Linked DNA regions of Methylicorpusculum oleiharenae. The protein of the gene in region 1 interacts with the protein of each later gene in a pairwise test. Links are inferred from orthologs where the notes say so. Each region holds a gene or a part of one and is shown in the gene's direction. Other genes may lie near its edges.

Evidence for each region.
Region 2: the proteins of GO003_RS22615 (region 1) and dsbD interact in binary tests that used the Escherichia coli proteins (3 or more experiments, as listed by UniProt). The link is inferred for Methylicorpusculum oleiharenae from one-to-one orthologs.

What each region holds. Positions count from the first base shown.
Region 1 is NZ_WUTY02000001.1:5,064,449-5,068,614, reverse strand. The notes cover bases 805-3,803. They hold GO003_RS22615 (DsbE family thiol:disulfide interchange protein), read left to right. Parts: upstream 805-2,038; coding sequence 2,039-2,569; downstream 2,570-3,803. Other genes in these bases: ccmI (c-type cytochrome biogenesis protein CcmI), read left to right, coding at 3,018-3,803; GO003_RS22610 (cytochrome c-type biogenesis protein), read left to right, coding at 2,569-3,021; GO003_RS22620 (heme lyase CcmF/NrfE family subunit), read left to right, coding at 805-2,039. In the rest of the region: cytochrome c maturation protein CcmE, read left to right, coding at 1-93; more of GO003_RS22620, read left to right, coding at 93-804; more of ccmI, read left to right, coding at 3,804-4,166. UniProt on the Escherichia coli protein: Involved in disulfide bond formation. Catalyzes a late, reductive step in the assembly of periplasmic c-type cytochromes, probably the reduction of disulfide bonds of the apocytochrome c to allow covalent linkage with the heme.
Region 2 is NZ_WUTY02000001.1:2,129,204-2,133,362, reverse strand. Bases 840-3,831 are described here. They hold dsbD (protein-disulfide reductase DsbD), read left to right. Parts: upstream 840-1,241; coding sequence 1,242-3,422; downstream 3,423-3,831. Other genes in these bases: GO003_RS09775 (TlpA family protein disulfide reductase), read left to right, coding at 3,422-3,831; cutA (divalent-cation tolerance protein CutA), read left to right, coding at 871-1,197. In the rest of the region: GO003_RS09795 (YgaP family membrane protein), read left to right, coding at 13-282; GO003_RS09790 (FxsA family protein), read right to left, coding at 332-772; more of GO003_RS09775, read left to right, coding at 3,832-3,934; aroQ (type II 3-dehydroquinate dehydratase), read left to right, coding at 4,125-4,159. UniProt on the Escherichia coli protein: Required to facilitate the formation of correct disulfide bonds in some periplasmic proteins and for the assembly of the periplasmic c-type cytochromes.

The sequences.
Region 1 (4,166 bases):
CAGGAAGTGTTGGCTAAACACGATGAAAACTACATGCCGCCTGAAGTTGAAGGCAGCATGAAGAAACCCTATAAAAAGGAGAATGCCCAATGATCGTTCCTGAAATTGGGCATTTCTCACTGATTTTGGCCTTATCCATGGCGCTGATATTGGCCTTTGTTCCTATCATCGGTGTTCAATGCCGCATCGCCAGCTGGATTGCAGTTGCCCGGCCGGTTGCCTGCGGTCAGTTACTGTTTGTCGCACTGGCTTATTACTGTTTGACCTATGCCTTTGTCACACATGATTTTTCTGTCGCCTATGTTGCGGCCAACTCCAACAGTCAATTGCCTTATGTATACCGGATTGCCGCTGTATGGGGCTCTCATGAAGGCTCCTTACTGTTGTGGATATTGATTCTTTCGCTTTGGACAGCGGCCGTTGCCCTGTTCAGTAAAACCTTGCCTGTTGAATTAATCGGCCGGGTTTTAGGCGTTTTAGGCATTGTCAATATCGGGTTTTTAACCTTTGTATTGTTTACGTCTAATCCGTTTTTGAGGCAATTTCCGATTCCACTCGACGGCCGGGATTTAAATCCGTTGCTGCAAGACCCCGGTATGGCGATACATCCGCCTATGCTTTACATGGGGTATGTCGGTTTTTCAGTAGCCTTCGCTTTTGCTATCGCCGCGTTAATGAACGGCAAACTGGACACCGCCTGGGCCCGCTGGACCCGGCCGTGGACCAATATGGCCTGGATGTTTTTGACAACCGGTATTGTCTTGGGCAGTTGGTGGGCTTATTACGAACTGGGTTGGGGCGGTTGGTGGTTCTGGGATCCGGTCGAAAATGCCTCATTCATGCCGTGGCTGGTCGGTACCGCGTTGATTCATTCATTGGCCGCAACAGAAAAGCGAGGCATGTTTAAAAGCTGGACCATTTTACTGTCCGTCTTTGCCTTTTCATTGAGTTTATTAGGCACATTCCTGGTCCGTTCCGGTGTCTTGACCTCCGTTCATGCGTTCGCCAGCGATCCGACCCGAGGCATATTTATCCTGGTTTTTCTGGGCATTGTCGTCGGTGGTTCACTCACCTTGTTTGCGATCAGAGCGCCCAAAATTAAAAGTGAGGGCAGTTTTGATCTTATTTCGAAAGACGCTTTCCTGCTCATCAACAATGTATTGCTGGTTGCGGCCGCTGCGACCATTTTATTGGGCACCTTGTATCCCCTGGTCATCGATGCATTGGGTATGGGCAAAATTTCAGTGGGTCCTCCTTATTTCAACAGCGTATTCATTCCTATAACGGCTCCCTTGGCGGCATTCGTGGGTGTTGGTATTTTGGCCCGCTGGCGGCAGGATAATCTGGCGCGTCTGGCAACGTTAGTCGCTTTACCGTTTGCCTGCTGTGCGTTTGCGGGCCTTATCCTGGCTTTTTTACAAGAATCATTCAGCTGGGGCGCTTTGATCGGCCTGACGTTAGCGGTATGGACCGTTGTTTCATCGGGTATGGCCATTCAAGCCCGCTTACGTAACAAGAGCGACAAATTAGCCGCTTTTTTTCAGATTCCGGCCAGCGTTTGGGCAATGACCGTTGCGCATGTCGGTATTGGTGTTTTTATTGTCGGCATCACCTTAACTTCGAATTACTCGGTAGAGAAGGACATCAGGCTGACATCGGGTGAATCAGTGAGTTTGGCGGGTTATGATTTTCTGTTTCACGGCGTTCAAAGTAAAGCCGGTCCTAACTATGATGCGAGTGAAGGCCGGGTAACGATTTCAAAGGAGGGTAAAGCCGTGAGTGAGCTTTATCCTGAAAAACGGATTTATAGGGCGTCAGGCATGCCTATGACGGAAGCCGGTATTGATGCCGGCGTTACCCGTGATTTATTTGTGGCTTTGGGTGAACCTCTGGACAGAGCCGGGGCCTGGGCTGTTCGCGTTTATTACAAACCGTATATCCGCTGGATCTGGATGGGCGGATTATTCATGGCTTTCGGCGGCTTGATCGGCGCTATGGATAAACGCTATCGAATCCCGGTAAGAACAGGAGAGGCATAATGCGCTTTCTTATTCCGTTAGGTATTTTTTTCGTGTTGGTGATTTTTTTAGGTATAGGCCTGAAACTGAACCCAAGGGAAGTGCCGTCGCCTTTAATCGGCAAGCCCGTTCCCCATTTTCAGCTGGCACAGCTGCATGCTCCCGATCAAACCTTTTCGCCTGAACAAATGAAGGGCAAAGTCTGGCTTTTGAATGTCTGGGCTTCCTGGTGTGTGTCTTGCCGCGCCGAACATCCGGTGCTCAACGAGTTTGCCCGCACCGGTCAGGTTGAAATTATCGGTCTTAACTATAAAGACGAGCCTGCCGATGCCCGTCAATGGTTAGCTCAATTAGGTAACCCTTACACTATCAGTGTGATGGATACAGAAGGTATGGCCGGGCTGGATTGGGGTGTTTACGGTGTGCCGGAAACGTTTGTCATCGATAAAAAAGGCTTGGTGCGGTTTAAGCTGACAGGGCCTGTCGATCCGAATAATCTGCAAACCGAGATCATGCCTTTGCTGCAAATACTTAATGGAGAGGCGGGGTAATGAAAATCCTTTTTTTAGTGGTGCTGCTATTTAGTCAATGGGCCCAGGCGACCATTGAGATCTATGAATTTCAGGATCCTGCTCATGAGCAACGTTACCGGGCGCTCACCGAAGAACTGCGTTGTCTGGTTTGTCAAAATCAGAATATTGCCGACTCTCACGCCGAGCTGGCACAGGATTTACGGCGAAAGGTTTATGAAATGATAAATGCCGGCCAATCCGACGATCAAATTGTCCAATTCATGATTGATCGCTACGGTGATTTTGTTTTGTACCGTCCGCCGCTCAATCCCAAAACCATGATTTTATGGCTGGCGCCGGTATTGACGGTAACTGCAGGGCTATTGGGTTTTTGGTTTTTACTTAAACGCCGCCGTCAAAACGATCAACAACCCAGCGATGCAGATTTGCAGCGGATTAGAGACTTGTTAAAAAAGAGCGACAATCAATGATTCAATTTGGAATTTTTGCAGCTTTGCTGCTGCTGGTGGCCTTATGTCTGATTTTGATCCCTCTTTTGTTGACCCGGGAACTGGAATTCAAAGGCGATGATCAAGCCAATATAGAGCTGGCCAAAAAGAAGTTAAAAGACGTTGAGGACGATTTTGCTGCCGGAATACTGAATCAACAGCAATTTGATCAGGCAAAACGGGAACTTGAAGTCGGGCTTTATCTCGATCTGGATGGCAAGCAATCCGCCAAAGTTTCGGCAAAAAGCGGGCGCTGGCTGGCTATTCCGTTGCTATTTGCGGTACCTCTGGTCTCGTTTTCCTTGTACACCGTGCTCGGCGATTTACGTGTCTTCGACAAAGATGCCTTGAATGCTTTGGCGTCTCCGCCAGAAGCCAGTCATGCTGCCAAGCTGGAAGACATCAAGTCCATGGTCGACAAATTGGCGGCCAAAATGGATAAGGAACCCAACGATGTCGAAGGCTGGATGATGTTGAGCCGCTCTTATAAAGTATTGGAGCGCTATCAGGATGCGGCTAACGCCATGAGAAAAGCCTATGCGCTGGTTGGCGATCAACCCGATGTATTATTGCAAATGGCAGATGCCCTGGCGATGGCGAATGGCGGAACGTTGAAAGGCGAACCCACTGCATTGGTTGAAAAAGCGTTAGTGTTGGAGCCCGGTAATCAAATGGGCTTGTGGTTGATGGGGATGGCCTATGCCGAGAACGATCAATTTCAAAAGGCGGTGGATAGCTGGCAGGAACTGCTGAAAGGTTATTCGCCGGAACAAAACGGATACCAGGAAGTAGTGAAGCTGATCAATCAAGCCAATGCCCGGTTGGGTAAGCCGCCTGTGCAGGCAGAAGCGCCGTCAGTTGTGCCGGGTTCCGATGTTAAACCGGCAAGCCGCAGTGTTTCGGTTAAAGTGACGCTGGATGACAGCTTCAAAGACAAAGTGAATCCCGAAGACACCTTGTTCATCTATGCCCAGGCCGCAACAGGACCTAAAGCGCCATTGGCCATTGTGAAACACCAGGTCAAAGATTTACCGATTCAAGTCACGTTGGATGACAGCCAGGCAATGATGCCGACCATGACGATATCGTCAGTCGATCATATCAAAATCACTGCTCGCATCAGTGCG
Region 2 (4,159 bases), 2.9 Mb from region 1 along the record:
GGGGTGATCATAATGAATTTTGATGTCAAGCGAATGGTTAAATTTGAACACAACATCGGCGTTCCGGAAAAGAAATATCGCATGTTTGGCGGCGCGGCTCTGGTTTTAGCCTCACTCTTTACCGCGAAGATACTGTTAATAATAGTGGGCATGATATTGATAGCCACAGCTTATTCAGGATGGTGTCCCGTTTATTCAGGGCTTAACAAAAGCACTCTGACTCCGGATTCCCCAGCGGCACCTGAAAGCTCAATTGAAGAATCAGAAAGTCATAAAGACTGATCAGCCTTCACACTACAGGGATGTAGTTCCTTCCTCGCCTTAAATCCAATCATTCTTCCTTGTTGTATTCACCTTCCAGCACCTGGGTATCCTTTTTTGAACCCGCCGTCCCTGAGAAAACGCTGCCGTCAATCAAGTGATTTTCAATGATGTAACGGGCGATTTTTCTGCGCAGTTGTGGCACCAAACAAATAAATCCCACTGCATCGGTAAAAAATCCGGGGGTTAACAGCAATGCTCCGGCAATCAGCAGTAAAGGCCCTTCGACCAGCTCATAAGCGGGAACAATGCCTTGCGCCATAGATGCCTGAAAGCGCTGCCAGGTCTCAAAACCTTGCCGTCTTAATAAGACCGCACCCAACACGGCCGTCAATACCACCAGAAGTACAGTAGGAAAAACACCCAACAGGCCGCCTACGGAAATTAACAGATAAATTTCAATAATCGGAATGAGCAGAATCAGCAAAAAAACGCCTTGGAAAGCTCTCATTAAAAACACCTTTTGATAAAGTCACGGGGTACAATATAAGGAGAACCCGATTTAATTTCCAGAACAATATTCTACCAACCCCCTCTTCAGGGTTTGCCATGTCCCAAAATTACCAGATTATTTTTTGTACCTGTCCTGATCAACAAACCGCAACAAAACTGGCCCATCTGTTGATAAATCAAAACCTGGCCGCCTGCGTCAACCTATTACCCGGCCTGACTTCGGTGTACCGGTGGCAAGATAAAATAGAAACAGCCAATGAACATTTATTACTGATCAAAACGCGCGCTGACTTTTACTCCCGCATCGCTAAGCTGATAAAGTGCCATCACCCCTATGAACTTCCCGAAATCATCGCGGTCACTGTCGACAATGGTGCACCTGACTACCTGCAATGGATCGATCAATGTTTAACTTCAGAATAATTTCTTTTTTGCTTTTATGTTTGATTGCTTTTAAGGCATCAGCCTTGGCAGAAAGTGATCTTTTGCCCGTTGAACAGGCATTCAAATTATCAGTCAAGGCGGCTGCGCGGGATAAGCTGATTGTCAGTTTTGAAATTGCTGAAGGCTATTATCTTTATCAAAATAAAATCCGGATGGAATCATTGACGCCTTCAATCAAGCTGGGCGAACCGGCTTTTCCTGAAGGTCACACTTATAACGACGAATTTTTCGGCGAGGTCATCACGCACCGGCAAGCCATTGATATCGCCGTACCTATCAGTCAGATTGATACAACGTCCACCTCTTTACAACTTCTGGTTCAACATCAGGGGTGTGCGGATGCCGGGATCTGTTATCCTCCGCAAAAAACAACGCTGACTATCGCCATTCCCGGTGCCATGCAATCGACCGGCATCCCGCCATCGGCAAACGCCCTGATCAATAGCTTGGGGACCATCAAGCAACGCTTTTTCCAGGATGAACTACTGCCACCGGATGAGGCATTTCCATTTTTCGCAACAGTTGCAGCCCCTGACCGGCTGGAGCTGACCTGGCAAATTGCTGACGGTTATTATTTGTACCGAGAAAAATTTCAGCTGGAAATCATAGGTGCAGAGGATGTAAAGCTGGGCGCTTTTGAGTTACCGCATGGCAAACAGCAATTTGACGAGGCTTTTGGCGAGGTGGAAACCCTATACGGAGAATTGAAGCTCAGTATTCCGCTCATCAGAACGACCGCCGCCGCTCAAGCTATTAAATTAAAGGCTAAATTCCAGGGGTGCGCCGACCGGGGCGTCTGTTACCCGCCCATGGAGAAAATCGTTGAACTGAACTTGCCTGTGCTGCCGGTAATATCTGCTCCGGCAGAGGCGGCAAAACCGGGCAATACCACCTTGTCTGAACAGGACAGTATTGTGTCATCCATGCAACATGACAGTTTCTGGCTGACCCTGGCGAGTTTTTTGGGTTTTGGACTGCTGCTGGCTTTCACACCGTGCATTTTTCCGATGATACCTATTCTTTCCGGCATTATCGTCGGCCAAGGCCATCCGCTTTCGACGAGAAGAGCTTTCATGCTTTCTTTAAGCTACGTTGTCGCTTCAGCAGCGACTTATACGCTCTTTGGCGTTTTGGCGGCTTTATTCGGCAGTAATCTGCAAGCCACGTTTCAGCAACCCTGGATCGTCGGCACATTCAGCGCCATCTTTATCTTGCTCGCCTTGTCGATGTTCGGTTTTTACCAGCTGGAACTCCCCAAATCACTGCAAGCCAAAATCCATGACTCCAGCAATCAACATCGCGATGGCTCACTTTGGGGTGCGGCCATCATGGGTTCGCTATCATCGCTGATCGTTGGGCCGTGCGTTGCGGCTCCACTGGCCGGTGCTTTGATTTATATCGGTCAGACCGGCGATGCGGTCCTGGGCGGATCGGCGTTATTCGCAATGGGCTTCGGCATGGGCATCCCTTTGCTACTGGTCGGTGCTTCGGCAGGAAAACTGCTTCCCAAAGCGGGCCGCTGGCTTAATTCAACGAAAGCGGTGTTCGGGGTCATCATGCTGGCTATGGCGTTATGGATGCTTGAACGGATCATCGCACCTTCAGTTGCGATGTTTTTCTGGGCTATTCTGCTGATAATCCCTGCGATTTACCTCAATGCCATTGATCCTTTGCCTGAAAATGCAGGCGGCTGGCACAAACTGTGGAAAGGAACCGGCGTCGTCATGCTCATTTACGGGGTTTTATTATTGATTGGCTTAAGCGCAGGCAATCATAATCCGCTCAAGCCACTGGAAAACTTAAACATCGCTCAAGCCAATGCGGCGACTCCTGCGGCTCAAAAAAACCTGTTTCAACGCATCGGCTCCCTTCAGGAATTAGAACGCCAAATCGATCTGGCAAACGCCAACAACCAAATGGTTATGCTGGATTTTTATGCTGACTGGTGCATTTCCTGTAAAGAGATGGAAAACTACACCTTCACCGATACTGCAGTCAGGGCGCAATTATCACGATTCGTACTTTTACAAGCAGATGTGACTCAAAACTCCGAAGCGGACCAAGCTTTACTGAAGAAATTCAATCTTATCGGACCGCCCGCTATTTTATTTTTTGGCCCCGGCCATCAAGAAAAAATCAATCGTCGCATTATCGGTTATCAGGATGCTGAAACCTTTATAAAATCCTTGCAGCAGGTTAACTGATGAAACAATCCCTGATCATCCTGGCTATCGCTTTCTGCGCGTTAGCGGCCGGAATTTATGTCAATCAACTCACTGATAACCAAAGCAGAGTTGACACACCGGCCTTACCTGACTTCAGTTTTCCGGATTTAGCGGGCAGGACACACAGCTTGACCGAATGGCACGGCAAGATAATCGTGGTGAACTTTTGGGCAACCTGGTGTCCGCCTTGCCGAAAGGAAATCCCGGAGTTTGTCGAGTTACAAAAAGAATACGGTGAACAAGGACTGCAATTTGTCGGCATTGCACTTGAAGAAAAAGAAACCGTTGCGGCGTATCTCAATACCCTGGAAACCAATTATCCTATGCTTATCGGCGGCGATCAGGCCATGGCACTGGCCCAGCAAATGGGCAATATTGCCGGCATTCTCCCCTTCAGCCTGGTCTTTAACCGGGATGGCCAGCTCATTCACAGGCAGGCCGGTCCTTTTTCAAAAGAAGATCTCATCAAACTGATCAAGCCTCTGCTTTAAATCCGTCTTTAATTTCAATAGCGCCTGAGCCGGAAACACATGATGCGTTGCAAGGGAAAGTCATTTTCACAGCCGCTGACATAGCCGCGATTTAACGAATTTTCTTTGACGAAAGACATAGTTATAGACAAATTCACGTAAATTAGGGAAAATTGGCTGATAATTATAATAATTTTCAAACCTTACCTTAATGTCTAAAATTTTCGTCCTCAATGGACCTAATCT